DNA from 2 places in the Cytobacillus spartinae genome. Region 2 is predicted to be linked to the other one. Evidence: predicted binding sites of a transcription regulator. Region 2 holds the regulator's gene; the other holds the start of a gene.
What was found. Region 2 encodes LexA, which represses DNA repair genes until DNA is damaged. Its sites were predicted from a motif close to CGAACATATGTTCG; they were not measured.

Region 1: a site for LexA is predicted at 10,483-10,496, ahead of parE (DNA topoisomerase IV subunit B). Genes of this name have one in related genera too.

The regions. Positions count from the first base shown of each region.
Region 1 is NZ_JBIACK010000001.1:354,296-369,634, reverse strand. Features, by position in the region: gene ACFYKX_RS01700 (amidase) at 750-2,216, opposite strand; gene ACFYKX_RS01695 (staygreen family protein) at 2,371-2,850, opposite strand; gene ACFYKX_RS01690 (hypothetical protein) at 2,929-3,705, opposite strand; gene ACFYKX_RS01685 (LysM peptidoglycan-binding domain-containing protein) at 3,848-5,854, opposite strand; gene parC (DNA topoisomerase IV subunit A) at 5,999-8,443, opposite strand; gene parE (DNA topoisomerase IV subunit B) at 8,443-10,419, opposite strand; gene ACFYKX_RS01670 (CoA-binding protein) at 10,850-11,266, opposite strand; gene ACFYKX_RS01665 (phosphorylase family protein) at 11,483-12,247, shown strand; gene ACFYKX_RS01660 (glycosyl hydrolase family 18 protein) at 12,274-13,995, opposite strand; gene plsY (glycerol-3-phosphate 1-O-acyltransferase PlsY) at 14,551-15,141, shown strand.
Region 2 is NZ_JBIACK010000001.1:193,190-208,528, forward strand. Features, by position in the region: gene hfq (RNA chaperone Hfq) at 1-175, shown strand, start outside; gene spoVK (stage V sporulation protein K) at 490-1,437, shown strand; gene ACFYKX_RS00915 (trimeric intracellular cation channel family protein) at 1,469-2,074, opposite strand; gene hflX (GTPase HflX) at 2,381-3,637, shown strand; gene ACFYKX_RS00925 (methionine gamma-lyase family protein) at 3,730-5,001, shown strand; gene ACFYKX_RS00930 (MerR family transcriptional regulator) at 5,144-5,548, shown strand; gene glnA (type I glutamate--ammonia ligase) at 5,586-6,920, shown strand; gene ACFYKX_RS00940 (hypothetical protein) at 7,052-7,459, shown strand; gene ACFYKX_RS00945 (hypothetical protein) at 7,519-7,905, opposite strand; gene ACFYKX_RS00950 (HD-GYP domain-containing protein) at 8,203-9,312, shown strand; gene lexA (transcriptional repressor LexA) at 9,361-9,984, opposite strand; gene yneA (cell division suppressor protein YneA) at 10,140-10,475, shown strand; gene ACFYKX_RS00965 (YneB family resolvase-like protein) at 10,485-11,132, shown strand; gene ACFYKX_RS00970 (DUF896 domain-containing protein) at 11,215-11,448, shown strand; gene tkt (transketolase) at 11,625-13,628, shown strand; gene sirA (sporulation inhibitor of replication protein SirA) at 13,830-14,267, shown strand; gene ACFYKX_RS00985 (YneF family protein) at 14,352-14,567, shown strand; gene ACFYKX_RS00990 (SDR family oxidoreductase) at 14,762-15,339, shown strand, end outside.

The DNA of each region.
Region 1 (15,339 bases), 160 kb from region 2:
TCTCAATAACTAAGTATACCTAAGATATTGAGACAAAATATGAATATCTCTAATTAACAAGTTTAAAAAACGTCCACAAATTTTATTACGAACTATGTTTTGACTACCACATTGATCAGCGATCAGTTTTTTAAAGCTCAGTGGATTACGACGTCACTAGGCGATTAATAATGAAAACCTCCATAATACCTGTTGCTAATCATCCTGACTTCCAGATAACTTGCAATCTGTAAGCCGCTATGTGAAACTACACGTTTCACCCTCTTCTATTCTGCAAACAATTTTTAGTTTACATAATATCTTTATGGTTAATATCCTGCTTCTACTAAATAAATCGACACCCCATTACCAACATCCAAATATTAACTAGACATTTCTTTTCCTCTTATCTTTCTTAATAGCCATATTACCACTCCCACCCTATAAACATCCCTGTGTCACAAGGCAGTTTCAAGTAGCACTTGTTCGGCAGTAAAATTCGGCAGTAAAATACGGAGCAACCTTTTAAACGATTCTACTATCGCTTCCCCTTGGTCATAAGTTTGATCTGTTGACATCTAGAAGTGCACCAGCATCATTGGATCTTTTAAAAGATATAATTTCCTTGGTGTAAAGTTACTGGGTTAGACTAAGATTGCAAAAGAGTTCGGAAATCATGCTCCGAACTCCCCTTAATCTTTGTTATGCTATTTAGTTTACATAATAATTTTATAGTAAATTGTTTGTATGAACCTAAGTTTCTAATTCCTTTATCCTTTGAAAATTGGATTATCTCTTACATCCAACCAAGAATCCGTCTTCTCTAATGTTCCTGCCATTTGAAACAATAGATCCTCTCGTCCCCTAGCAGCAATAAATTGAACTCCGACAGGCAATCCATCCTTTGTTTTATGAAGTGGAACACTCATTGCAGGCTGCCCCGTCAAATTAGCTAATTGTGTAAAAGGAGTTCTTTTTAAACTATTCTCAATCAGCTGATCAACCATTCCACTTTTCTTTAGCACATTGGTTAATTTTAATTTACTCACCGTACTAATCAATATTTTCTCAGCAGAGCTAATATCAAGCTCTCCAATTCTCGAAGGAGGATAGGCTGTTGTTGGGGTCACATAAAAATCATAGTCTAGGTGGAATTCTTCCATGGCAAATGCCGCTTTATCCCATTCTCTTAAACTCAACACAAATTCTGCTGCATTTGTTACTTTTCCTAATAAACCTAACAACCAAGTGGTTGGCTCCACATCGCTAGGTTTTAATTTTCGACCAATACATTCTTCTGCTGAAGTTAAAGCAGCAGCTACTTCTCCAAAATACAAGTTCATATAACTAGAAGCAATTTTTCTTCCGTCTACTGGTGCTTCTTTTTCTTCGACTTCATGTCCCATAGATTCAAGTAATTTTACAGTCTTCATAACGGCATCTCTACACTCTTTGTGAACTTCAGTACCGATAGGAGAAGCTACAGAATAGGCAATTTTCAATGGTTTCCGGAAAGGTCTTTGAGCACATTCTAAATAGTCCTCATCAATGGGTGGCGCGCGGAATGCAGCCCCGCTCTCATGTCCTTTTAGAAGGTTCAACATAAAAGCACTGTCTCGTACACTTCTTGTTAAAACATGGTCAGCTGACGCTCCCTGCCAATGCCTTCCTAGCGTTTTACCGACAGGATTTCTACCTCTAGAAGGTTTCATCCCAAATAATCCGCAAAATGCTGCTGGTATCCGGATGGATCCGCCACCGTCGTTTGCTCCCGCAATTGGGACCATGCCAGACGCAACAGCTGCGGCTGCACCTCCACTAGAACCTCCAGGAGTATAATCTAAGTTCCAAGGATTTCTTGTAGGCCCATAATAAACGGGTTCTGTGATCCCCATTAATGCAAACTCTGGAACATTGGTTTGTCCTAAAATAACGGTCCCTGTTTTACGGATTCTCTTAACTAGTTCTGAATCTTCCTTTGCTTTGAATTGAGACAAAACTTTAGATCCCGAAGTTAGTGGCTCATCCTTGATTTCCTGTGTAATATTCTTTAATAGGATAGGAACACCTGCAAATCCACCTATTGGACTTTTTTCTATCGATGTCTTTGCTTGATCATACATCTTGTGAATTACTGCATTTAAAGCAGGATTACACTCTTCAATTTTTACGATTGCTGCATCTACAATTTCCTTCGGAGATATCTCTTTCTTTCTAACTAGCTCTGCTAACCCCATCCCATCGTAATCGGTATAATTAAAACCTGACAAATGCCCCACCTCACCCATTTTTTTCTATATTATACCTATGCAAACCCTTCTAGTAGAAGAATCTTTTCCTAGAATGACATGAATAAAAGACAACACAAAAACACAGGTAGTGAACCTGTGCTTAAGTAACCGATTCCTGAAGGGCTTCATTTAAAAACTGTCGTGGTGTACCATAATATAAAAGTTGGTTATATTGAGGGAAATTTGACTCAAACTGAATGTAGATTGGAGAGTCTAAAAGCCATGGGTAATTTTGATAAAAAGCTCGATCGCCATATATCATAGCAGTTAAAGCTAGCTTTAACTCACGCTGGAAAATCATAAACCGAATTTTAGAATATTGCTCATCAAATTCTCCTCCGCTAACGTAGACCTTCCCCTTTAAAATATATTGGCCCATACGTGGAATCCATTCAGCGAGAACTTCATCTCGAAATTTTGGTTTAATTGCACTCATATCAAAACAATAACCAACCGTTAAAAAGAGTTCCCCAGTTTCATCTGAATGCGTTAACGTATATTTCCGTTCATCCACCGGTTTAAAAGGAGTAACTGGTGGTAAGAACGTCACACTTAGTTTAGATGGATTGAACTTACTCATTGTAAGCATCTCCCCCCAAATGAAGAAATAATTTGCTTACGTTATTTTATGTTTTCCATCCCAAAGTGTGACAAATGCCTAGTCTTCCTTTTCCTTCTTAGGAGAGTCTATTTTCTTTACCTTTGTCTCTAACAATTCCCACTTTCCATTTTCCATTATCCACTTAGATTCCACAAAAGCTATTGAATCTGCATTATAAGCACCAGATATTCTCTGAACCCCTTCTAAGCCAAGTCTTTGATTTTGAACACGTACGGGAGTTAAAGTCCCATAAGGAAGAACCATGAGCTCAGAAGGCTCACTTAGACTTCCATTTATATATAATCCTAATCGTTCATAATCTTTCGCTCGATCCTTAAGGTCAAAAGTATAAGATTTATTAATCTCCGTAATCGTAATTTTTCCTTTATAGTCATTGAGAAACTCACTCTGAATTATGAGTGGTTCAGGTACTGTCAAATCGGTCAATGTATAATCCTTTAACGTATAAAGGTAAAAATTAGAAAGTCCCCCGCTTCCACCTGTAGGAACAGAAATAAACATATCATTTATTCCGTCATTGTTTAAATCCTTATATTGAATAGAAGGTTCGTACCCACCATCTAAATTAATTTTATATTCCTTTCCGTTTGAAGCAACGATACTAATATAAATTTCCTTAAGAAATTCTGCTTTATCTTCAACAGGAATTCCTTTTATGTAGATGGTTTCCTTCTTGTCATCTCCTGTAAGGTCTACCAAATCTTTCGAGATAATTTCCGTTTTATTGGCCTCTTCAACAGCATAAACTCCTGTAATGGCTGACAATGACATGAAAAAGAAAGCCGAAAAGGCAAAAATCAATTCTTTTTTCATAAAAATCCTCCCTATGTCTAGGTCGTTATGATTTCTATTCTGTCCAATTTTGGAAAAATCATGTAGAGGAGAATACAATTTCTATAAGATATTTTGCTAGATAAAAACACTCAACCTGGTAAGTTGAGTGTTTTGTCATTCATTATTTCGGCATCTTTAATTGTTGTCCAATCCATAACGCCTTTGTAACATCTAACTGGTTTAAATCAACAATTGCTTGAATCGTTGTACGGTTATTTTGTGCAATTTTCCATAGTGTGTCACCTGATTGTACGGTATAGATTACATACGACTCAACAGGTTGTTTCGTAGGAATCGTTAACTTTTGCCCAATATAGAGAAAATCAGTTGTATTCAATTGGTTTGCCTGTAAAAGATCTTGTACGGTAACACCATATTTTTGGGCAATCTTCCAAAGTGTATCACCTGATTGAACCGTATGAATGGTTTCAGTTGTAACCGGTGGCTGGATCACGACTGTAGAAGAAGGAATCTTTATAGTTTGTCCAATATATAATGGCTTCGTTACGTCAAGATTGTTTTCTTTTACGATAGAATCAATCCTCACATTGTACTTTTGAGCAATTTTCCAAAGTGTATCACCTGCTTGTACTGTATGCACGTTGCTTTCAGCATCTTGTGGTGCTTCAACCTTTTCGGACACTTTAATGACTTGACCAATGAATAATGGTTGATTAATATCTAATGAATTTAGTTTAACTAAACCACTAACCGTTACCCCATACTTTTGAGCAATCTTCCACAACGTGTCACCACTTGCCACTGTATGGTTCACATAATTAGTAAGTACATCTTGCGGGGGAAGAACTTCTTCCACTAGCTCAACATCTCCAACTTTTACTTTCGCAGGTACAGTATTTTTTACTAGCACTTGATAATACCCATTTTCTGGTTTATCAGAGACTAATTGAAACACTTCACCTTTTGTTGCTTTATAGCCCTGATCCATTGGATATACAGACATTTGAGTTTGCTCTGCAATTACTCGTACCTCTTTGATTGGCTGTAGAGGTTTTACTGAGTGACTATCTGTAACCATTACTGGATTTTCTATTAAAAGGTAGCCGGTTGCTCCGTTCGCTTCAGTTGCCATCACTTTGATGTAATAGTTCCCATTTAAAGCTTTACCACCCATCCAATCAGTTGCATTCCAACTAAAAGTGTGAGTGCCGGGTTGTACATTCTGGAAGCTGATGACATGATTCATATGGCTTCCTGCTTCTGTAGCTATATAAACTGTTAAATTGATAGGTTCCGCTACTACTACTTTCCCTGAAACTTGGTCTTGTGTACCATCATGATTTGGTGAAACCGTGTTAGAGTCGAATGAAGCGGACGTAATCATCTCCTTCATTCTCCATTCAGGAATGGAACTTTCTCCATTCTTGACGGTAATTTTACCTAGTCTATGAATCTCTTGAGAAGTAGGCGGATAGTTATAACTTAATTCTATTGTTTTAAAAGCAATATTATATTCACCATCTGGAACGATAACACCTTTATCATTTCTACCATTCCACTCAAACGTGTGAATTCCAGGTGCAAGTTTTACTTTCCCTGTTTGAAAAATATCATGATCATCTTTTTGAATAGATATTTGAACTTCTGCATGACGGCTTAACTCATAACTCACAGTTGTCAAAGGTTCATTCACACTATATTTAGGTGAGATTTCAGCACCTGATGTATTTGTAATTGAAACAAGCTGCTTTGGATTTGTCTCATTTACAACTGTGATTTGACCAATTGGATACCCTTGAGCCGAATTGTAAGCTTGATCGGTTAAATACGATTTTATCCTGTAAGTTCCAGCAGGAAGTGGTACTCTCTTCGTATCATTCCAGGGGACCCAATGCACTACGTGTGTTGTCTTGTAATCCATCGTAGAAAGATTAATCTTAACTGACAGGCCATTACCTTCAGCTATTAAATAACCTCTAGTAGGCTCATTTGTTTCAATCGTAAATGTTGTATAACCAGGTACAGCATTTCCCTGATACGCTATAGTATTAGAAGAAATCGCTTGCTTTATAACTTCAGGTGGCAGTTCGTCAGCCGCTAGAACGTCTTGGTTATATGATAATCCAATAAAAATTATAGCAATCAATACTAACAACTTTTTTGTCATGTATGCACCCGCTCTCAAAATATAATAAACACAAGACTTATCATAAGTTTTAAGCAGGTTTCCGGCAATCTGTAAATACTGGGAGAATTATTTGCATTAACGTATACAAAAAACCCTGCAGTTTATGCAGGGTTTTGAAACAAATTAACGTTCAGTAGGCTTTTCGACAGACGCTTCGACTACCCAAATTGCTTGCGCTTTTCCACTTTCTGTTTCATCAATTAGGAAGGAACCATTTGAATAACGATCATTATGTCGTAAATCAGAAGAAAGGATGCTTTCCGTCTGACCCTTTTCAGAGATTACAAACACTTGGTCACCATCTTTTACTAATACAGATCCGATAACACGGTGAGGATTTGATTTTAACTCTCTTAGCATCACAACTCCACGCTTCGCACGAGAGGTTAGTTCAAATTCATCCATTTTCATCTTCTTAATCGCACCACGTTGCGTCACAATGACAAGATCCTGTTTTTTCGGGTTCTCTACCACATTCCCACTTGATACATAGTCTTGATCTTTAAGATTTATTCCTTTTACCCCAGCAGCTCTTGCACCTACGATACTAACCTCTTCCTCATGGAATCTCAGTCCATACCCTAAATAGGTCGTTAAAATGATCTCTTGCTGGCCCGTTGTTAGATGAACATTCACAACGGTATCGTCATCTTTTAGATTAATACCTACGAGCGGCTTAGAATACCTTTGAGCTTTATATTGTTTCAACTCGGTTTTCTTAACCATACCGTTTCTGGTAACAAACAACAGGAATGCATCTTGTTCAAAATCTTTAACTGGAATTACTTTTACAATGGATTCATCTCGCTCAATCGGTACAATGTTCGCAATATGCTGACCTAGATCTTTCCAACGGATGTCCGGAAGTTCGTGGACAGGACAATATAAGTAATTCCCTTTATTAGTAAATAAGAGCAGCACATCCGTCGTATTCATATCAAGTTGGGCTAGCAGTCGATCAGAATCCTTCATACCGAAGTCTTGACCACTTGATGCAGCATAGGATCTTGGGCTTGTTCTCTTCACATAGCCTTCCTTCGTAACAGTTACAATAACATCCTCACTAGCGATTAAAACCTCTAAATTAATCTTGATTTCTTCAATTTCAGCTTCTATCACCGTTCGACGGCTATCTGCAAAGCGCTTCTTAACATCTCTTAGCTCTTTTTTAATAACGGAATATAACTTACTCTCACTCTCTAAAATAGAAGTCAGTTCTTCTACTTTCTTAGCAAGTTCTTCTGCTTCTGCTTGTAAAGCAGTAATGTCTGTATTCGTTAAGCGGTATAGCTGTAATGACACAATTGCTTCAGCTTGTGGTTCAGTGAACTGAAATATTGCAATCAAATTGTCTTTTGCATCACGTTTATCTTTCGAAGCACGAATCGTTGCAATGACCTCATCGAGAATGGATAAAGCCTTCATCAAACCTTCTACGATGTGTTGACGATCCTTCGCTTTTTGTAGATCAAATTGAGATCTTCTCGTTACAACCTCTTTTTGATGCTCAATATAGGCATCTAATAGTTCTCTAATTCCTAATAACATAGGACGTCTATTGCGAATAGCTACCATATTAAAATTGTAAGGAATTTGTAGGTCACTATTTTTATAAAGGTAGTTAAGGACACCTTCCGCATCTGCATCTTTTTTAAGTTCAATGACAATACGAAGTCCGGTACGGTCTGTCTCATCACGCACCTCAGATATTCCCTCTACCTTACGATCAAGCCTAAACTCATCCATTTTTTTAACAAGATTCGCTTTATTCACTTCAAATGGAATCTCAGTAATGACAATTTGTTGCTTGCCTCCACGAACGGTTTCAATCTCTGTTTTTCCACGGATAATAATCTTCCCTTTACCCGTTTCATAAGCTTTTTTAATCCCTTCTACACCTTGGATCGTACCACCAGTTGGGAAATCAGGACCTTTAATTATCGTCATAATATCATCAACAGTACAATCTGGCTTATCCATTCGATAGATGACTCCATCAATGACTTCACTAAGGTGATGTGGAGGAATATCCGTTGCATATCCCGCAGATATCCCGGTTGAACCATTGACAAGTAGATTAGGGAACATGGCTGGTAAAACAGTTGGTTCATTGGACGTATCGTCGAAGTTAGGAACAAACTCAACAGTGCGTTTTTCAATGTCACGAAGCAATTCCATCGAGATTGCTGAAAGCCTTGCTTCAGTATAACGCATAGCAGCAGGGGGATCACCGTCAATACTTCCGTTGTTACCATGCATTTCAACGAGCATGTTTCGAACCTTCCAGTCTTGACTCATACGGACCATCGCATCATACACAGATGTATCGCCATGTGGATGGTAGTTACCGATTACATTTCCGACTGTTTTAGCTGACTTCCTAAATCCTTTATCCTGCGTATTTCCTTCTACATGCATCGCATATAAAATACGTCTTTGAACAGGCTTTAGCCCATCACGTGCATCAGGTAATGCACGGTCTTGAATAATATATTTACTATATCTTCCAAAGCGATCGCCAAGAACATCCTCTAGCGGCAAATCGCGAAATTTTTCCACAGAACTCATTACTCAGCTACCTCCTCAGCAACAGAAATATTTTCATTTTCCAAAATACTTCCGTCCTCTTCCAAGCCGAAGGCAACATTAGTTTCAATCCACTTACGTCGTGGTTCAACCTTATCACCCATTAACGTGGTAACACGTCGCTCAGCTCGAGCAGCATCATCAATTTTTACGCGGATGAGCGTCCTTGTTTCAGGATTCATCGTTGTGTCCCATAATTGATCAGCATTCATCTCTCCAAGTCCTTTATAGCGCTGAATCATATAACCCTTACCAATCTTTTTAATGGCCCCTTGCAGTTCATCATCGCTCCATGCATACTCAATGACTTCCTTCTTACCAGTCCCTTTACTCACTTTGTAAAGTGGAGGAAGAGCAATGTATACTTTTCCTGCTTCTATTAACGGCTTCATATATCGGTAAAAGAATGTTAAAAGTAGCACCTGAATATGAGCGCCATCAGTATCCGCATCGGTCATGATTACAACTTTATCATAATTAATATCATCCACATTAAAATCGGCACCTATACCAGCTCCGATTGCATGGATGATCGTATTGATTTCCTCATTTTTAAAAATATCAGCAAGCTTAGCTTTTTCCGTATTGATTACTTTCCCACGAAGCGGCAAAATCGCTTGGAATCGACGGTCTCTTCCCTGTTTAGCCGAACCACCTGCAGAGTCACCCTCAACGAGATACAGTTCATTTTTTTCAGGATTTCGCGATTGAGCAGGCGTTAACTTTCCAGAAAGAACGGCTTCAGAACGTTTACGCTTCTTCCCACTTCTTGCCTCTTCACGTGCTTTTCTCGCAGCTTCTCTAGCTTGATAGGCTTTAATCGCCTTTTTAATGAGCAAAGTACTGATATCTGGATTTTCCTCAAAAAAGTAAGATAAGTGCTCAGAAACAACAGAATCAACAGCAGAGCGGGCTTCACTTGTACCCAATTTCCCTTTTGTTTGTCCTTCAAATTGAAGTAGTTCTTCTGGAACTCTTACAGAGATGATGGCGGAGAAGCCTTCACGAATATCGGCACCATCTAGATTTTTGTCTTTTTCTTTCAAGAGGCTAATTTTTCGAGCATATTCGTTAAAAGCACGAGTCATAGCCGTTTTGGCACCGGCTTCGTGTGTTCCACCATCTTTGGTTCGAACGTTATTAACGAATGAGAGTACATTTTCTGAATACCCATCGTTAAATTGGAACGCAAAATCAACTTCAATTTCACTGTTTGTGCCTTCAAAGCTAACGACTGGGTGAAGTACGTCTTTTTCCTCATTTAAATATTCTACAAAAGCTTGAATCCCATTCTCATAATGAAAAACTTCATGAAAATCATTACGGTCATCGATAATTTCAATCTTCATTCCTTTTAAAAGGAAGGCAGATTCCCTTAAACGTTCACACAATGTTTCATAATTGTATGTTGTTGTCGAAAAAATGGTCTTATCAGGCTTAAAGTGAATGGTTGTTCCAGATTGATTTGTTTTTCCAACCTTCTCTAGCGATGTAACAGGCGTCCCACCATTTTCAAAGCGCTGCTCATATACAAACCCATCTCTTTTAATTTTAACGACGAGCCACTCAGACAAGGCATTAACAACGGAAGCACCAACCCCGTGCAATCCACCACTAGTTTTATACCCACCTTGGCCAAACTTCCCACCAGCATGAAGTACCGTTAAGATAACTTCTGGTGTCGGCTTGCCCATTTTATGCATACCAGTAGGCATACCACGGCCTTTATCTTGAACACTAATCGAATTGTCTTTATGTATTTTTACGATAATATGATCTCCGTAACCAGCTAACGCTTCATCAACGGAGTTATCGACGATTTCATAAACAAGGTGATGAAGACCTCTTGAATCTGTACTCCCTATGTACATTCCCGGGCGTTTTCTAACAGCTTCTAAGCCCTCTAGTACTTGTATGGCATCATCATTGTAATCAAATGCTTGTTGATTTTTTGCCACGAACATACCCCTTTCATTTGTTGCAAAAACTGTCTGTCTTTTGTATGTATCTTGTCGAACATCCGTATATGTATTCGTCAAACGATAGAATAATCCTTTAAAAAGCTAGGAAATTATCACTTTCAGAACAAATGTTCTTTGTAGACATTTTACCATAAAATATTTATAATCGGACCCTATTAGCCAAATAATCTTTAAGCTTCTTTGCTGTATCCGTCAGTGACATATTATCATATATCAGCGACCCGAGCCTTTAAATATTAAAACATGTCTATCCCTAATTGTATATATTTACTTAGATTTGGCAAATAGGTATTTTTATAAATGACTTGTTATAACCGGGTTGAAATTCCTCCCTTAAAAGAACGTTGCTGTTTTACAGTTATATAAAGAAACACACTTATCGTACCAATAAGTGTGTTGTCATCCTTTATTTTGTTAGTGCATGTTCGACCTTTATACAACGGTCCATGATTACTGTGTATCCTTTTTCCTTGAGGAAATCGTATGCTTCTTCATTGACAAGGCCTAATTGAGCCCAGTAAATATCTGCGTCGATTTCATCAAATTCCTTCGCTACATCGAATAAGTACTCTGAGCGGCGGAATACATTTACAATATCAACATGGCCTTCGATTTCCTTTAAACTTTTTACTGATTTTACCCCTAAAATTTCTCCATCATAGGTTGGATTAACAGGGATGATTTCATATCCTGCATCCTGCATTGCTTTTGAAACCATATGAGACGTACGCTCTGGATTATCACTTAAACCTACAACAGCAATTCTTTTAGCCTTTTTTAGAATAACGCCAATTTCATCACGGCTCGGAATTTCAACAGCCATTTCCAACACTCCCTATTCTTGTTAAATTTATCCTTACTACAATTGTACCGTTATGTATCAGAACTTCCTACTATCTTGCTCTATTATTATTTTTCTAATAAATTTTATGGATCAATTTAATGTTTTAAAAGCTTATCAGCTATTTGGTTGAAATTTGAATTTGGGTATATAGTAGGATAAACTATTCGTAATAGACATAGGGAGGTGGACCTATTTTTGAAGAGACTACAAGCTAGCAATTATATCGATCATGTAATGAGAATAAATAATATTCAAAAAGAAGATTTAAATGTTGCTCCCATTGTCTTTATTACGTGGTATGAGCAAATTACTGCAGCTCTTGTCAAAAAACTTAACGCCAAGCAACCTCGATACTCGCTTTTAGGGAAGAATTTTTATACAGGTTCCTTTAATGGGGTGGCATGTTCGGTCGCAAAAGTCCCAATCGGGGCACCAGGAACAGTCATGGCCATGGAGGAACTAATTGCTTCAGGAGCAAGGACCTTTATTGGAATTGGATTTGCTGGCAGCCTTCAAAAAGATGTGACCATCGGGAGTTTATTTCTTCCTACATCTTGTTTGTCTGAAGATGGGACATCCAAACACTTTATTAAAAGTGGTCAATTAAATCGTCCTAATCAAGTTATTTTTGAGCAATTATTAAAAGAAGCAAAGGATATGAAGATAGGGATTTATTCTGGACAGCATTGGTCTACAGATATTTTCTATCATCATAACCCTAAGACAATTGATACATATATGAGGGATGGGATTATAGGGATGGACTTAGAAACAGCCGCCATGTTTGCCTTAGGATCCTATCATGATGTTCATGTAGCAAACCTATTGATTATTAGTGACGAGCTTATTGATAAACTAAGACCCGTATTAAATGAAGGGGCATTCCAAAAATCCATGAGTGATGCAGTGAGTATTGCTTTAAGAGCTGTTAGTTCAATTAAGAAATTCCAGTCCGTATAAAAGAAAAAAGAGCCTGCCGGCTCTTTTTATTTTTTAGTAACCTGTTTCTTATTAAGATTTAAAGCTGTCCAAGCTGTTTCATCCGCAAAAAACCTTGACCAACTAGCAACTCCAGCTAATTCATACTTAGATGCTAAGTCCGCCCTTTTTGCTAGTGATAGCTCATCCTCGAGCCACACTTTATAGGTCGTTTTCTCGCTTTCTACGTAAAGTTCAGCATAATTTTGACCAGTTGTAGCATCATAAACAGGTGTAAGCTTGTTCTCTGTTAACCATTGTTTGATTTTATCCATCGAAAGAGCTTTAGAAGATACCTCCCCAGTATCTTTTTGTTCCCACAATCTTGTATACAAAGGGACACCTAATATAAGCTTTTCTTTCGGAACAATTTCAAGCATTTTCTGTAGATTCTCTTCTACCCACGGTAGACTCGCCACACTTCCTGCAACCGGAGAGGATCCCCAATGCTCGTCATAAGCCATAACAGCTAAATAATCAACAATCTTAGCTAATTTTTCTCTTTCATAGAAAACTGACCAGTTTCCACTACCTGATATAAACGTAATATCCATAGAAACAATAAGTCCTGCTTCATGAAAATACGGGGTTGCTTCCCGAACAAATTGCGTGACCAATGGTCCGTCTTCTGGGTTCACATTTTCGATATCTATGTTGATTCCATCCAACTTATACATTTGGCTGTAATGTAAAAGCTGTCGAATCATATTTTGCCTTGTTTCAAAATCTTTGAATGCTTCATGTGTTAGAGCTGGATCAAAAGCGTTCGAAAATAATCCCCAAACCTGATAACCATGTTGTTTGGCCCAATTTGAATAGTCTAGCGAACCTAAGTTGCTAATCGTACCTTGTCCGTCAGCTAACTCAAACCAGGTTGGTGATACCACATTTACCCCATCCATAACTGGTATTTTGGATGTATCAGGGTTTTTCGAATAAACCGCTTCCCATGTTAATTGGATAGGGCCATCAATTTTAGGTAAAGTAACCTCTTTTGTCTCTCGCTTTACAACAATCGTTTCTGATTTATCTTTAGTAACGAAATCTTTATTTACATAACCAGCGGTCCCGTCATTCTTTCTTACATAAACGTACTCCCCTGATTCAGACTCAATATAGACCTGCTCATTATTTGTTAACTGAGCGGTATATGGTGCCTTTAAATCTCCATCCGTTCTTAATCTAAGTTTCTCTTCATGAACATCCTCAGAAGTAACTTTTCCACTTACGACTTCTTCCCCGTCTTTCTGAATCCAAACAGATCCTGTGTCAGGTAGAATCTGATATTGAACTGGATACATCGGTAATACCGAATTAAGATCGATATAAAACTCACCGTTTTCATCCTTTAATGGTGTTAATTGCAGTTGCACGGGCTTTTCATTTATATAATAGGTTAGTGATTCACTTGGCATTTGGACCACTTTATCTTTCGTTGTAATAATAATAGATTTTGATTTTTCATCAAATGCAATGTTTTCATCTATATATTGCTGCATGAAGGACAATGGCACATAGATACTTTCCCCTTCGACAATCGCATTGCCTTCTTGCTTCCCGTTAAATAATATTGGATTTTCACCTTCGAAATACGTTTCTTTCTCCTTTGATGCAAAGGGATATAAGAGTAATAGAATACTAGAAACAATTAGTAAAATGGCAAATAAAAGCCCACTTATAATCCAATATTTCGACAAGGTTTTCTTTTGGTGATATTCTACTCTAGCCACAATCTTCTCCTCCTTAAAACCCATCGTACCGAAAACTCCTGTAAAACAAAAGAGCTTTTATTCATTTGGAAATGATTTTTTACAGTAAAAACCCCCCTAAAGTAATAAACGAATTCTGTCGAAAAAAAGTTTCATACATCATTAAATTCACAGCTATTCACAAATATGGATAGATTTAAATAAATAACTACTGACTATGCTTTAAAGGCTACGCATTTTATACTTGTTACAAGGAACCCTTTTCTCAGCCATTGTATTTCCTTTTAACAGATCATGGGATTTTTACAATTAGGCGAAACAACGTAGCAGCAAAATCCATACTAGAGTAACATACATCTATGAAAAAACTGCTTGTTAAAAAATGTTTTTTTGCGAAGTATAATAGATAAGAAACGTTTTGAAACAACTCTATTCCCATACCGTTAAAAATAGACTTAACTCGGGTTTAATTAATTTTTTACCTCATATTAGGACCAGATGGTAATTTCTACATGGTATTTTTAAAAATCCATGTTACAATAAAAAGACGTAATACAAGTGTGAAGGAGATCATTCATGTTTGAAATTGGAATTATTATCATACTAGCTTATTTGCTTGGGTCTATCCCTTCAGGTTTAATTATTGGCAAAACGTTCTATGGAGTGGATATCCGTGAACATGGGAGTGGAAATCTTGGTGGTACTAACACTTTTAGAACTTTAGGAGTCAAGGCCGGTTTAATTGTTAGCATAGCTGATATCCTAAAAGGCACACTAGCAACTGCACTTCCATTAGGATTTTTATTTGACTCTGAATTACACCCTTTGATTGCTGGTGTTTTCGCAGTTATTGGCCATATGTATCCGATCTTTGCTTCTTTTAGAGGTGGAAAAGCTGTTGCAACTTCTGGTGGTGTGTTGTTGATGTATGAACCACTTATGTTCCTAGTCATGTTAATTATTTTCTTTATTTGCTTATACATAACGAAATATGTCTCCTTATCGTCCATTTTGGGAGGGATAGCAGCTTTTATCTACGCCCTTATTGATGGAGATGTCCCACTCATTATCGTTGTTTCTATTCTAGTTATATTTGTAATATATCGACATCGAGCAAATATTAAGCGTATTCTAAATAAGACTGAGCCAAAAATTAAATGGCTGTAATAACCTATCCATTGCGATAGGTTTATTTTTTTGTCCTTATCACATTGTCACATAATTTTCCCATTACGACAATGCTTCCCTAAAGATTGTGTAGGATAAGTAACACCCCCCTCGTTCTTCAAAAAGAAATTTAATGTTCTTTATTGAAAACTTTTGTAGCTTTTTGTATGATTAAGATACATAGATTCTACATAACGA
Region 2 (15,339 bases):
AAGTGTAACAGTTTTCTTACTTAACGGCTTTCAATTAAGAGGACAAATTAAAGGCTTTGACAACTTTACGGTTCTTTTTGAATCGGAAGGTAAGCAACAGCTTGTATATAAACATGCCATTTCAACTTTTGCTCCACAACGAAATGTTCATATTGATATGGAAGTTCAGCAGTAAAACATAAATGAATCTTTTGCCCGCTTCTCAATAGAGGCGGGCTCTTTTCGTTTTAATGGGTCATAAATAAAAGTTATGATCTGAAAACTTTATTTAATGAAATGGGACTTATGTGAATACATATAGAATAGACGCTTATTTCTCGGGAAACCGCATAATGCGACATGATTCATACCAAAACATTAAATAAAAAGTGTCGGTTTTGCTCCAATCGAGAAAGGGCTTATAGAGTAATATATATGACTGCATACTAGGCTTTTGTCACAAATAAAGCATCTAGGCGTATACTGTTGGTGAAATGTGAGGTGAAAGCTTTGGACCGACCTATTCGGATGAAAAATAACGGACAAATTAGTATTGTACTTAACTCACAGAAGAAAAAAGCAGTAGCAAAAGAACCACCAGAATCAAACGTTGTTCCAAAGACCATTCCCCCTGAGCATACTGCATTGAAGGAAATTGAGCAGGAATTAGGAGCTCTTGTTGGAATGGAAGAAATGAAAAAGATGATTAAGGAAATTTATGCGTGGATATATGTAAATAAAAAACGAGAAGAAACCGGTTTAAAAGTCGGCAAGCAAGCTCTACACATGATGTTTAAAGGGAATCCTGGAACAGGAAAGACGACAGTTGCAAGATTAATAGGAAAGCTATTTCAAAAAATGAATGTTCTCTCCAAGGGTCATTTAATAGAAGCGGAACGTGCAGACCTTGTAGGAGAGTATATAGGTCATACAGCACAGAAGACTAGGGATTTAATTAAAAAGGCAATGGGGGGCATCCTTTTTGTAGATGAGGCATATTCACTTGGAAGGGGTGGGGAAAAGGATTTCGGAAAAGAAGCAATTGATACAATGGTTAAACATATGGAGGATAAGCAGCACGATTTCATTTTGATCCTTGCAGGATATTCTCGTGAAATGGATCAATTTTTAACCTTAAATCCTGGTCTTCATTCCCGTTTCCCTCTCGTCATTGATTTTCCTGACTATTCAATTGAACAGCTTATGGAAATTGGTGAGCGAATGTTAAAGGAAAAGGAATATGTCTTGAGCCATGAAGCGGAAAAAAAGTTGAGAGAACACTTATTATGGATAAAGACCTTAAACCCTGTTAGTTTTTCCAATGGAAGATACATTCGAAATATACTTGAGAAATCTATTCGTACCCAAGCGATGAGGTTGCTTATGCAGAGTAATTTTGATAGGCATGATTTAATGACCATCAGGAGTAATGACCTCGTTTTTGAAGAAGATGAGTAAGTAAAAGGATTCCGAATGGCTCGGAATCCTTTTAGCTAATCGTAAGTCTTTTAATAGGAAGTTTCCATTTATAAGTGTAGGAAATTACACGAAGGGCAGTAATGGTTATAAATAACATATACAATTCAACAGGTGAAGTAATTACTTTAAAGCCGATTAATAATCCACAAAGGATTGCCCATACTGCGTATATTTCTGATTTTAATACTAGAGGTTTTCTACCAGCAAGTAAATCTCGAACGATCCCTCCTCCGCTTCCTGTTAAAACAGCTGCTACAACAATCGCGCTAATGGGGTGATTCATATCAGAAGCATAAATAGCTCCTTGGATGGCGAAAGCAGATAATCCGATGGCATCGAAAAAATTTCCCCACTTTTGCCAATGTTTAAGTAATTTATTTGGAAAAAGAAAGACGATTGTTATGGACAAGAGAGCGATTTGAAAAAATAACCCCTGTTCCCACAACGCAGAGACTGGCACTCCTATTAATAAATTCCGAATGGCGCCACCCCCAAAGGCCGTTACAATCCCTAGTATGTATACTCCGAGAATATCATATTCTTCTTCCATGGCAATGATGGCACCACTGACCGCGAAAGCGACAGTTCCAATCATGCTTAATACATCCCAAGTCATAATGATGTTTTCTCCTCTGTGATGAAAATTCTAATTATCTATATATATGAATGTAAATCCTAAACAAACAATATGATTTTACCATGTTGCACAATAAATTCAACCATTTTGTCTAATATAATAATAAGTTTTAGTAAAATTAGTTTTGATGAAAAGTTTTTGGTATGATGTTTACAGATATGAAGGAATTGATCCATAAGAATCAGTTATAAAGGAATTGTTAAAGGAAGAATGAGGTATTCGTGCAGGGTATAAACACTGCCTGTAAACCTCTATATAGACTTTATTTAGGAAGAAGTTGATCGTTTGGAACAAAAGTATGAATTTGAAAAGGTTATCCTTGTAGGGTGTCATACAACTGAGGATGATTTGAGATTTGACTATTCAATGGAGGAACTTGCCTCACTTACAGAGACGGCGAAGGGAAAAGTACTTGCAACCTTAACCCAGAAAAGAGATCGAGTACATCCATCTACATACATAGGTAAAGGGAAGGTAGAAGAATTAAAAATGTTGGCTGAAGAAGTGGAAGCCGACCTGATTATATTTAACGATGAACTGTCACCTAGCCAGGTAAGGAACGTAGCTTCTGAAATTAGTGCTAGAATTATTGACCGCACACAATTAATATTAGATATATTTGCGGGGCGTGCTCGTTCAAAGGAAGGAAAGCTGCAGGTTGAACTAGCGCAGTTACAATACCTTCTCCCAAGATTAGGTGGACAAGGAACACAGCTTTCTAGACTCGGGGCTGGAATTGGTACAAGAGGACCGGGTGAAACAAAGCTAGAGAGCGATCGCCGTCATATTCGGAGACGCATCGATGATATTAAGGCTCAACTTTCCGTTATTGTTCAGCATCGTGAGCGTTACCGGGAGAGAAGAAAGAAAAACAAAACGTTTCAGGTCGCTTTAGTTGGATATACAAATGCCGGAAAATCCACCTTATTCAACCGTCTAACTGAAGCAGACTCATATGAAGAAAATCAATTATTTGCAACGCTTGATCCAATGACAAGAAAAATGATTCTTCCAAGTGGGTTTGGTACGTTGTTAACAGATACCGTTGGATTTATACAGGATCTTCCTACGACCTTAATTGCTGCGTTTCGTTCAACATTAGAGGAAGTAAGAGAAGCTGATTTACTTCTTCATGTAGTAGATATGTCTAGTCCAGATTATTTTCAACATGAAGAGACCGTACACAAACTACTCGAAGACCTAGAGATTCAACAAATTCCTCAATTAACTGTATATAACAAAAGGGATATAGCACATCCAGACTTTGTCCCTTCTGCTAAAACAGAGACCGTGCGCATAAGTGCCTTTGACCAAGAAGACCGAGTACATTTAAAGCAAAAAGTTGAACAGATGGTCATAGAAATGATGGAATCTTATTACGTTGAAGTTCCTTCAACAGAAGGGAAGCTTCTCTCACAACTAAAGAATGACACTATTCTTAGAGAGCTTTCTTTTAATGAAGAAAAGCAGTTGTATGTTTGTAAAGGTTACTCATTACAGGACCATCAAATATCTGGCCAGCTTAATAAGTACTCCTTTTAAATGACATGGTTCATAAGAGCTAGAGCGAATTGTTAAAGTTTCATTCAGTTATAAAAAAGCTAAATTGAATATCAAGTAGATAGGAGAACACCATGTATCAACATTTAGAATATGGGGAAAGTCTGAAAAAAAAAGTTGCTGAGATCGAGGAGCGGATTTCGGAAAAGCATCAGAATATTGACCGCCAAATTGAAAGTAATCAATTTCGTGTCTTAGTAAGTTATCAAAAGCATAAGGTAAGTGATTCACACTTCATTCCTTCAACAGGGTATGGGTATGATGATATCGGGAGAGATACACTTGAGAAGATTTATGCAGATGTATTCGGAGGCGAGGCTGGTTTAGTTAGACCACAAATCATTTCTGGGACACATGCGATTTCGATTGCTTTATTCGGTGTTCTTCGTCCTGGGGATGAGCTTCTCTATATAACGGGACGTCCTTACGATACATTAGAAGAAATTGTTGGGATTAGAGGGACAGGAAATGGATCCTTAAAGGAATTTGGGATAGATTATAATAGCGTCCCCCTTACCGAGGAAGGCCAAGTTGACTTTGTTGCCGTTGAAAAGGCCATAAAACCAAATACAAAAATGATTGGCATTCAGCGATCTAAAGGATATGCAAATAGACCCTCATTTACGATTGCTCAAATCGAAGAAATGATTTCCTTTGTAAAAGAAATTAAATCAGATGTTGTTGTATTTGTAGATAATTGTTATGGAGAATTTGTAGAAGACCTAGAACCATGTCATGTAGGGGCTGATCTAATAGCAGGATCGCTCATAAAAAATCCTGGTGGAGGGATTGCTAAGACAGGTGGCTATATCGTAGGTAAACAATCACTTGTTGAATCTTGTTCGTATCGTATGACGTCACCAGGAATCGGGGCAGAGGCTGGAGCTTCCCTTTATAGTTTACAAGAAATGTATCAAGGTTTCTTCTTGGCACCACATGTCGTAGGCCAAGCATTGAAGGGGGCAGTTTTAACAGCAGCTCTTTTAGAAGAATTCGGTATGAATACGAATCCTAGTTGGAATGCAAACCGTACGGACCTTATTCAATCCGTGCAGTTTGATGATAAAGAAAAGATGGTTTCTTTTTGTCAGGCTATTCAATTTGCATCTCCTATAAATTCGCATGTAACTGCTTATCCAGCTTATATGCCTGGTTATGAAGATGATGTTATTATGGCAGCTGGTACCTTTATACAAGGAGCAAGTATTGAACTGACGGCTGATGGACCGATTCGGCCACCATATGTTGCGTACGTACAGGGTGGACTTACCTACTCTCATGTTAAAATCGCCATTTGCATAGCTCTAAACAGATTATTAGTAAAAGGTTTAATAAAAATAAATTAGTGAAAATTAAAAGAGTGGTTAATCAAATCCACTCTATTTTTTTATGAAAATTTTTATGTTATAAAACCTAACATGTAGTTGACAGATTTTCTTACATTACATATAATAAGGTCAAGAAGTAATTAATGAAAGGGGAAATCAGATGCGCGGAAGTGAAATTCGTCGTACAATGCCATTATTTCCAATTGGAATCGTCATGCAGCTTACTGAGCTTTCGGCTCGGCAAATTCGCTACTATGAAGAGCACCAATTGATTTCTCCAGCTAGAACAGACGGAAATAGAAGATTGTTTTCATTGAATGATATTGATACTTTATTAGAAATTAAGGATTTGATTGATCAAGGTGTCAATATGGCAGGGATAAAGCAATTATTTACTGTCAAACTTGAACAAGAACTTAACGCAGTAATGAAGAAAAATGAAAAGACAAAACGTGAATTATCAGATGCAGAACTTAGAAAGATTCTGAAATCCGAATTAATGCAAGCTGGGAGATTTAATCGGTCTTCTTTACGTCAAGGAGATATGTCCCGCTTCTTTCATTAATAAATAATAGAATTAAAATTTAGGGAGGAAATACAAAATGGCTAAGTACACTAAAGATGATATTAGAAAAATGGCAGAAGAGGAAAACGTAAAGTTTATTCGTCTGCAATTCACTGACATTCTAGGAACAATCAAAAATGTTGAGATTCCAATTAGTCAGCTTGAAAAAGCATTAGATAACAAAATGATGTTTGATGGTTCTTCTATCGAAGGCTTTGTACGTATTGAAGAGTCTGATATGTACCTATTCCCTGATGTTGATACATGGGTTGTATTCCCTTGGACTGCTGAAAAAGGTAAAGTTGCTCGTTTAATCTGTGATATCTACAATGCTGATGGTACTCCTTTTGAAGGTGACCCTCGTAACAACTTAAAACGTATTCTTAAAGAAATGGAAGACTTAGGATTCTCAGATTTTAATCTTGGACCTGAGCCAGAATTTTTCTTATTCAAATTAGATGAAAAAGGCGAACCTACTTTAGAACTAAATGATAACGGTGGATACTTTGACTTAGCTCCAACAGATTTAGGTGAGAACTGCCGTCGTGATATCGTTCTTGAGCTAGAAGAAATGGGCTTCGAGATTGAAGCATCTCACCATGAGGTAGCTCCTGGACAACATGAAATTGACTTTAAATATGCTGATGCTTTAACAGCTTGTGACCAAATTCAAACGTTTAAGCTAGTGGTTAAGACAATTGCTCGTAAACACGGTTTACACGCAACATTTATGCCAAAACCATTATTCGGAGTAAACGGTTCTGGGATGCACTGTAACGTTTCACTATTCAAAGATGGTGTAAATGCATTCTATGACACAACTGGAAATTTAGAATTAAGTGATACAGCTCGTCAATTTATCGCAGGAATTCTAAATCACGCACCAAGCTTTACAGCGGTTACAAACCCGACTGTTAACTCTTACAAGCGTTTAGTACCTGGTTACGAAGCACCTTGCTACGTTGCATGGTCAGCTAGAAACCGTTCTCCATTAATTCGTATTCCGGCATCGCGTGGAATTAGCACACGTGTTGAAGTACGTAGTGTGGACCCAGCTGCTAACCCTTACTTAGCAATGGCTGTACTTTTAAAAGCAGGTCTTGATGGGATTAAGAATAAACAAACTCCTCCTGCACCGGTTGATCGTAACATCTATGTTATGAACAAAGAAGAGCGCTTAGCTGAGGGCATTGAAGATCTACCAGCTACTTTAGCTCAAGCTCTAGACAAATTAAAAGCTGACGAAGTAATCGTATCTGCTCTAGGTGAGCACATTTTCGAACACTTTGTTGAAGCGAAAGAGATCGAGTGGGATATGTTCCGTACACAAGTTCACCCTTGGGAAAGAGAACAATATATGCAAATGTTCTAAGACTGATAAAAGCCTTGACACGACAGTGTTAAGGCTTTTTTAGATGCGGCACACAGTTGGAAATATACTTCTTGAAACATTAATTTTTTGCTGCTAAACTACAATAGTCCCAATCATTTCAGGAGGATTTCATGAAAAAAATATTTATTACACTATTCATTTTACTCGTATTCACTAGTTTAGTAGCTTGTAGTAAAGAGAAGAAAGTAAATGATGAAACAGCAAACGCTGATGTTGCTAATGAGCGGCAAACCAACAATAGCATGGAGGAAATCTTGGTCGTTGGTAAAACAGGGCCAGAGATTGAAGATTTTATTTTTGAACCTGCGGAGATAAACTTAAAAGTTGGAGAAAAAGTCAAGCTTACACTTACAAGTGATGATGAAATTCAACATGGACTTCGGGTTGGAGGAAAAGTCATCCAGCATGGAGAATCAATTGAAATAAGTTTTGAAAAGCCTGGAGAATACTTTGGCAATTGCTCAGAGTTATGTGGTGCAGGCCACGCTTTAATGGCGTTAAAGATAATTGTAGAATAAGAAGGCATTTCGACAATTTTAAGTCGAAGTGCCTTTTATATATGTCTCAAATACTCTAATTAGGATGGATCTGATGAGGTTGAATTCTTCCAAGCATTAAAAATATATCTAGCATCCGAAGTTAGCCAGCTCTGTGCTTCTTGTTTTTCAAGTAGAGCAAGGTGCTCTGAAAAAATTTTGCGTGCATACTGAAAATGTGAATCTTTCACATAAGAGTTAATTACATTCAATACTTGTTTATCAGTATAAGACAAATGGACAATAGTCCCGTTTTCCTGCTCTTCTTTAATGATTTTAATAAATTGCTGTGCACTAGAATTTAATAAGTGATAGTTTTTAGATTCTGTTAAACGCTTCCATTCACTTACAATTAGAGGTCTAGCCTTTGCATATTTATGGTCTTTGCACATGGTATTAACGAGCCGTATAACACTTTCAACCTTCATCTTAATAACTCCTTGTGGATAGGTGTTTATACCTATAAATTTTAATAGAGTTAACACTATGTGGTCAATACAAATAGAACTGGATATCACGAAAACTTCACATTTTTTTCAAATAATTACTGTTAAGGAAGGATTATCGCAATTAAAGTCGAATTTTGTAAAGTGTTCAATAAGGAGTGGGACTTCTTTACTTTATCGTGCCCAGGAATTGAAGCGAAACTAAACTAGGGACTCATTTACAGCTGGTGCTTGTCATAGAATTTGCAACAAATTGAAAAAGTGATAGAGGGGAAAGTCATGCGGTTAACAACATTGGAGAAATGTGAAGTTGGGGTTAAATTAGGCAAATCCATTTATAACGAAAACGGCCATATTCTCTTAGCAAAAGGTACATCATTAACAGATCCATTAATTACTAGACTAAAAACACTAAATATCTTTACAGTTTACATAGAAGATGATGCATCCGAAGGGATAGAAATAATAGATGTTATCCCTGAAGAACTTCGAATAGAAGCAGTGAATGTAATAACAGATGGGTTAGATTCTATTGCGGGTTTGAATTCTAGCAAGAATAATATTCAAGGAATGTTTAAGACTGGAAGAGCCATTAGGAGCTTTCAGAAAATTTTTCGTGATATACATAGTGTACTTTCAAACAATAGAACAGCATTAAATTTGTTAGCATCAACGAAAGTGCATGATAGTTATGTTTACTCCCATAGCTTGAATGTATCCATTTATGTGTGTCAATTAGCAATAGAAAATGGGTGGCCATTGAAGAATATCGAAGAGGTAGGTCTTGGTGCTATGTTGCACGATGTTGGTAAAATGTTTATTTCACCTGATATTCTCAATAAACATGGAAGCTTAACAGCGGAGGAATACGAGCATGTAAAAACACATGCGGAATTAGGGTTTGGCCTTCTTAAAAAAATTCATGAAATTCCACTACCTGTTGCCCATTGTGCACTTCAGCATCATGAAAGAATCGATGGGAAAGGATACCCGAGAGGTTTAACAGGAGACAAGATTCATCACTACTCAAAAATATTAAGTGTTGCAGACGTATTTGATGCAGTAACGAATCATCGAACATATCGACGGGCTATTTTGCCTCACAAAGGTCTAGAATTACTTTATGCGGGAAGTGGTACTCAATTTGACAGTAAACAAATTGAGTTATTTAGGGGTTGTATTGCTGTCTACCCACCAGGTCTAACGGTGAAGTTAAACGATGGGCGAACAGGAATCGTCTCAAAATATAATTTTAATGCTGTGGGTCGACCAGAGCTAAGGATTATTAAAGATGAGTATGGTGAAGAAGTACAACCTTATGATATTGATTTATCGTCACATCAAAATTTGACTCTAGAAATTATAGAAGCAGATACTCTATTAAATTAAAATAAAGCCAGCGAATAGGACCGGTTCTCCTCGCTGGCTTTTTTGTTATTAGTGTATATGGCGATAAACACCGATTACTTTTCCGAGAATAGAAACATGACGCAAAATAATTGGCTCTAATGTGGAGTTTTCGGGTTGAAGTCTAATATAATCTTTTTCTTTAAAGAATCTTTTTACAGTAGCTTCGTCCTCTTCGGTCATTGCTACAACAATATCACCGTTATTTGCAGTTTGTTGCTGACGAACGATCACATAATCTCCGTCTAGGATTCCAGCTTCAATCATACTGTCTCCCATTATTTCTAGCATAAATACTTGATCATCAGACGGAGCAAGCCTCTCCGGTAGAGGAAAATATTCTTCAACGTTTTCAATGGCTGTAATAGGTAGTCCTGCAGTTACCTTACCAATTACAGGGACGTTGACCACATTATATTTAGGAATGTGGGATTCTTCCTCCAAATCTAATACCTCAATCGCTCTAGGCTTTGTTGGGTCCCTTCGAATTAGCCCTTTGCTTTCTAATCTTGCCAAATGACCATGAACGGTTGAGCTTGATGCTAGGCCAACTGCTTCACCGATCTCTCTAACAGAAGGTGGATACCCCTTGAGTTTCACTTCTTCTTTTATAAATGCAAGAATATCCTGCTGGCGTTTTGATAGTTTTGCCATAATTTACGCACCTCATATGGTTAATCTTGCATTAATTATAGCATGTATTACCATTGTATACAAACATAAGTTCGAATTTTTGTTGACACCAAACAAATGTTCCTAGTATAATCAGAATATAAATCGAACATACATTCTTAGTTAGAGGTGTCTTTATGAAAAAATTATGGAATCAATACTCATATACTATTATTCTTGTAATATTAAGTTTTACTGTTACATTCGTTCTGTTGGGAAATGAAAAGAAAGAACTAAAAGATGAATTTGTTGAAATTACGGTTGAAGAGGGAGATTCTCTATGGAGTATATCGAAGGAATTTTCAAGTTATCACGAATTGAGTCCTGGAGAATTTATTAATTGGGTAAAACAAAACAACCAATTAAGTGGAAGTCATTTATATGTAGGCGAAAAGATTATGATCCCCGTTTTAACAGAAGAGCTACAGTTTTCTAAACAAATTGCAAGCTCATATAATGAACAACTAGATTGAGGAGATTAAATGAAAGCGATTATATATTGTCGAGTTAGTACGAACAAAGATAGTCAAGAATCTTCACTTCAGAGACAAGAGGAAGAACTATTACTACTAGCTAAAAATAGAAACTTTAATGTAGTGTCAGTGATCAAGGAGAAGGCAAGCGGATATGAAATGGAAAGGGACGGAATACTTGAGCTATTATCTCTTATTAAGGATGATTCAATAGAGGCCGTTTTGATTCAGGATGAAACGAGAATTGGTCGTGGGAATACGAAAATTGCCATTATTCATTGCATATTAAAAGAACGGGTAAAACTTTATAGCATTTCTCATAACGGTGAATTAGAACTTTCAGATTCGGATTCAATGGTTCTGCAGATTGTTGGAATGGTAGAAGAGTATCAGAGAAAGTTACATAATATTAAAATCAAGAGAGGCGTGAACCGAGCGATAGCAAAAGGGTATAAACCCGAGAAAAACTTAAAGAATCAAGGTATATCAGCGGGCAGAGAAAGAATCGATGTACCAATTAGTGAGATTGTTAGGTTGCGTAATAACGATTTGACCTTTGCTGAGATTGCTGCCACGTTAAGAGGATTTGGCTACGAAATTTCTAAAGCGACTGCACATAGAAGGTATAAGGAGCACATAGAATCATTACAGGATTAGTAGGCTCTTTTCTTGTCAAACGATAAAGTTTTTAGTAATATGACTTTAATCAAAGATAGACTTGACACAAAGGAGCCTGATTATGCTACCTAAACATAAAATAGCTAGGATAAATGAGTTAGCCAATAAGGCAAAGACCTCAAAATTAACTGAAGAAGAGGCAAAGGAACAGTCGACATTAAGGCGAGAGTACTTACAAACATTTCGTTCTTCCATGTTAGATACTTTGCAAGGTGTAACATTTATAGATCCGAATGGAGACGATGTAACACCGGAGAAACTTAAAAAATTGAAAAATAAAAAGGATCTACATTAAATAGGTCAATCAAGGAATGCAAAATTTGTATTCCTTCTTTTGCATTTATAATAGGAATATTGTGTTAGAGGATGCAGTATATAGTAATTTTTCTAATATAGTCACATTCAATTGTATAAAAAAATTGAGGACTATTATATTATTAGAGTAAGCCTACTCAAGAAAGGGATGTTGATATGTTTGAACAAGTAGATTCACTAGCAGTTAATACCATAAGAACTCTTTCAATTGATGCAATTGAAAAAGCAAATTCAGGACATCCAGGAATGCCTATGGGTGCAGCTCCGATGGCTTATGCATTATGGACGAAGCACATGAATCATAATCCACAAAATCCAGAATGGTTTAATCGTGATCGTTTTGTTTTATCTGCTGGTCATGGTTCGATGCTTTTATATAGCTTACTTCATTTATCGGGTTATGATGTCACAATGGATGATATTAAAGACTTCCGTCAATGGGGCAGTAAAACACCAGGCCACCCTGAATACGGTCACACTCCAGGTGTAGATGCAACAACAGGTCCATTAGGGCAAGGGATTGCTATGGCAGTGGGTATGGCAATGGCAGAACGTCATTTAGCTGCAGTCTATAATAAGGATCAATATGATTTAGTTAATCATTATACATACAGTATTTGTGGAGACGGTGACTTAATGGAGGGTGTATCTGCTGAGGCTGCATCTCTAGCAGGGCATTTAAAACTAGGTAGACTTGTTGTTCTTTATGATTCAAACGATATTTCGTTAGACGGTGATTTAGACAGATCGTTCTCTGAGAGTGTTGAGCAGCGTTTTAAGTCTTATGGCTGGCAATATATTCGAGTAGAAGACGGCAATGATTTAACGGAGGTTGCAAATGCGATTGAAGCAGCAAAGAATGATGAAAATCATCCAACATTAATTGAAGTAAAAACGGTCATTGGATTCGGATCGCCAAACAAATCTGGTAAATCTGATGTACACGGTGCTCCACTAGGAAGTGATGAGCGACAACTAACGAGAGAATCATATCAATGGACTTTCGAGGAAGATTTCCATGTACCTCAAGAAGTATATGAGCAATTTAAGAAGCAAGTTTTAGAGAATGGTCAGAAGAAAGAAAAAGAATGGAATGAAATGTTCCAAGCCTATAAGAATGAATACCCAGAACTTGGTGCTCAATTGGATTTGGCAATGAAAGGCTCCTTACCTGAGGGATGGGATAAAGACCTTCCTGTTTATGAAGAAGGTAAGAGCTTAGCAAGCCGTGCTTCTTCTGGTGAAGCGTTAAATGCAATAGCACAAAACTTACCGATCTTCTTAGGTGGATCTGCTGACTTAGCTGGTTCAAACAAAACAATGATAAAAGGTTCGGGCGATTTTACTCCAGATTCATTTGAAGGAAGAAATATTTGGTTTGGAGTTAGAGAATTTGCCATGGGTGCAGCCATGAATGGAATGGCTTTACATGGTGGACTGAAAATATTTGGAGGTACATTCTTTGTTTTCTCTGATTATTTACGACCAGCAATCCGTTTAGCTGCGCTAATGGGCTTGCCAGTCACTTATGTATTTACACATGATAGTATTGCAGTAGGTGAAGACGGTCCAACACATGAGCCGATTGAGCAACTTGCATCACTTAGGGCCATGCCAAATCTAGATGTCATTCGTCCAGCGGATGGAAACGAAACATCAGCAGCATGGAAGCTAGCACTAGAATCAAGTGATAGACCAACTGCATTAGTATTAACTCGTCAAAATCTACCTACTTTAAAGGATACGGATAAAAATGCTTACGAAGGCGTATCAAAAGGTGCATATGTAGTTTCGCCAGCGGAAGGAAATGCGGATGTGCTTCTGCTTGCTGCAGGCTCTGAAGTAGGATTAGCTGTAGAAGCACAGACGGCACTTAAAGGCGAGGGAATTCAAGCTTCAGTAGTAAGTATGCCATCATGGGCTAGATTTGAACAACAAACGAAAGAATATAAAGATAGTGTTATCCCGAAAAATGTGAAAAAACGTTTAGGGATTGAGATGGGATCATCTTTAGGATGGCACAGATATACCGGGGATGAAGGAGATGTGCTTGCTATCGACCAATTTGGTGCTTCTGCTCCTGGTGAAAAAATTATGGAAGAATACGGTTTTTCAGTACAGAATGTAGTAGAGCGAGTGAAAGCTCTTCTTTCAAACTAATTAATGGGGAAAGGGCGCAGGAACTAGTTTCTGTGTCCTTTTGCTTTCTAATAGCTGAAAACACTCTCTTAAAATGTTTGAATAGTTAGAAATGTGCAAATTCGACAAAAATAGTGGAAGTTTTTGACGTTTTAAGACAAACGTTCAAAAAGATTTTCTATATAATGAGGAAAAGGTTGTCTTTATAAGGAGGGAGATACGGTGAGAACCTATCAGCTATACTTAATTGAAGATGATTTTGCCTCCCACTATTTTGGTAGAGAGAAAATGTTTTTTCAGCTTTTTAACGAGTTTAATGAATCTATTGGTGAAATGAGATCGATTTTAACAAAGCAAGTTGATTATATAACAAAGCCAATTCCAAGTATAAGGTTACATCAGTACTTAAATCTGCAATTACAAAGAATGAAGGATTTTCGAACAGAACAAGGGGTATATTATATAGAAAATGGTAAGCTAAGTTCCGCAAAGCTAGAAATTTTTGATAAATATATCTCTATTTGCTCTTATGGTAGTTACGACGCTGAGACAATTTTCTTTGAAGTATTAAGAAAGCATGAAAGTTCTTTTTTAGCGATAGATTTAGAGCATTACCGATACGGGTGGCTAAAACCAATTAAAGAAAGAAAATTTGTCTAAATACGAGAATTTCAAAAGCAAATATTGTATAATGTTCTTTGGTTTAGTACACTGTATGATAGACAACATGAAGGAGGAAGTAATATGTGGACATATATTCTAGTAGGTATACTAGCATTACTTGCTGGTGTAGCACTAGGATTTTTCATTGCTCGTAAATACATGATGAGCTACTTAAAGAAAAATCCACCAATTAATGAACAAATGTTAAAAATGATGATGATGCAAATGGGTATGAAACCATCTCAGAAGAAAATCAACCAGATGCTTAGTGCAATGAACAAGCAACAAATGAAATAATAGCTGGGTATTATTTTCTGCTTTTCTAAACAAAAACCGTTTTTTCTGTTTGAAATTAACAGGAAGAGCGGTTTTTTTCTGTTACGTTTCATAGAAAAGATCCCTAAGCCTAAAAATAAGGAAGTAGGATCACTTCAAAAAATTTGATTCAGTTGATAATGTGAAAAGTAAAATATGCAGGGAGAGCTTTTAAGATGAAAATTTTAATGACTGGGGCAAACGGATTTTTAGGTAAGAAACTTGCAAGGGATTTGCTAAAAGAGGGGCATATTCTCTATTTACTAGTTAGAAACTCCAAAAAACTCAATTCTTTTATCGAATCAATCGAATCTCCTCAAATGAAATCAAGAGTAAATATTATCGAAGGGGATGTAACTCTAAATAATTTAGGTGTGTCTGAGGAACTACAGGATAATCTAAGAGGGGAACTAGATGCTATTTTCCATATGGCGGCATTACTATCATTTGACCCAAAAGACAAAGAAAAGTCATATCAAGTTAATGTACAAGGGACTAAAAATACACTAGAGTTTGCAAAGAATCTTAGCTGTATAAAATTTTTCTATGTAAGTACTGCATACACAATTGGCCTTGAGAATGAGGGTTCAGAAAAGCTTTATTCAACAAATCGAAGTTTTGTTAATAATTATGAGGAGACAAAATGTTTAGCAGAACATCTGGTAAGCTCTTATCAAGATCAAATGTTTGTCAATATTTTAAGACCATCTATTATTATTGGAGATTCAGTTACTGGAGAAGCAGATACGAGTTT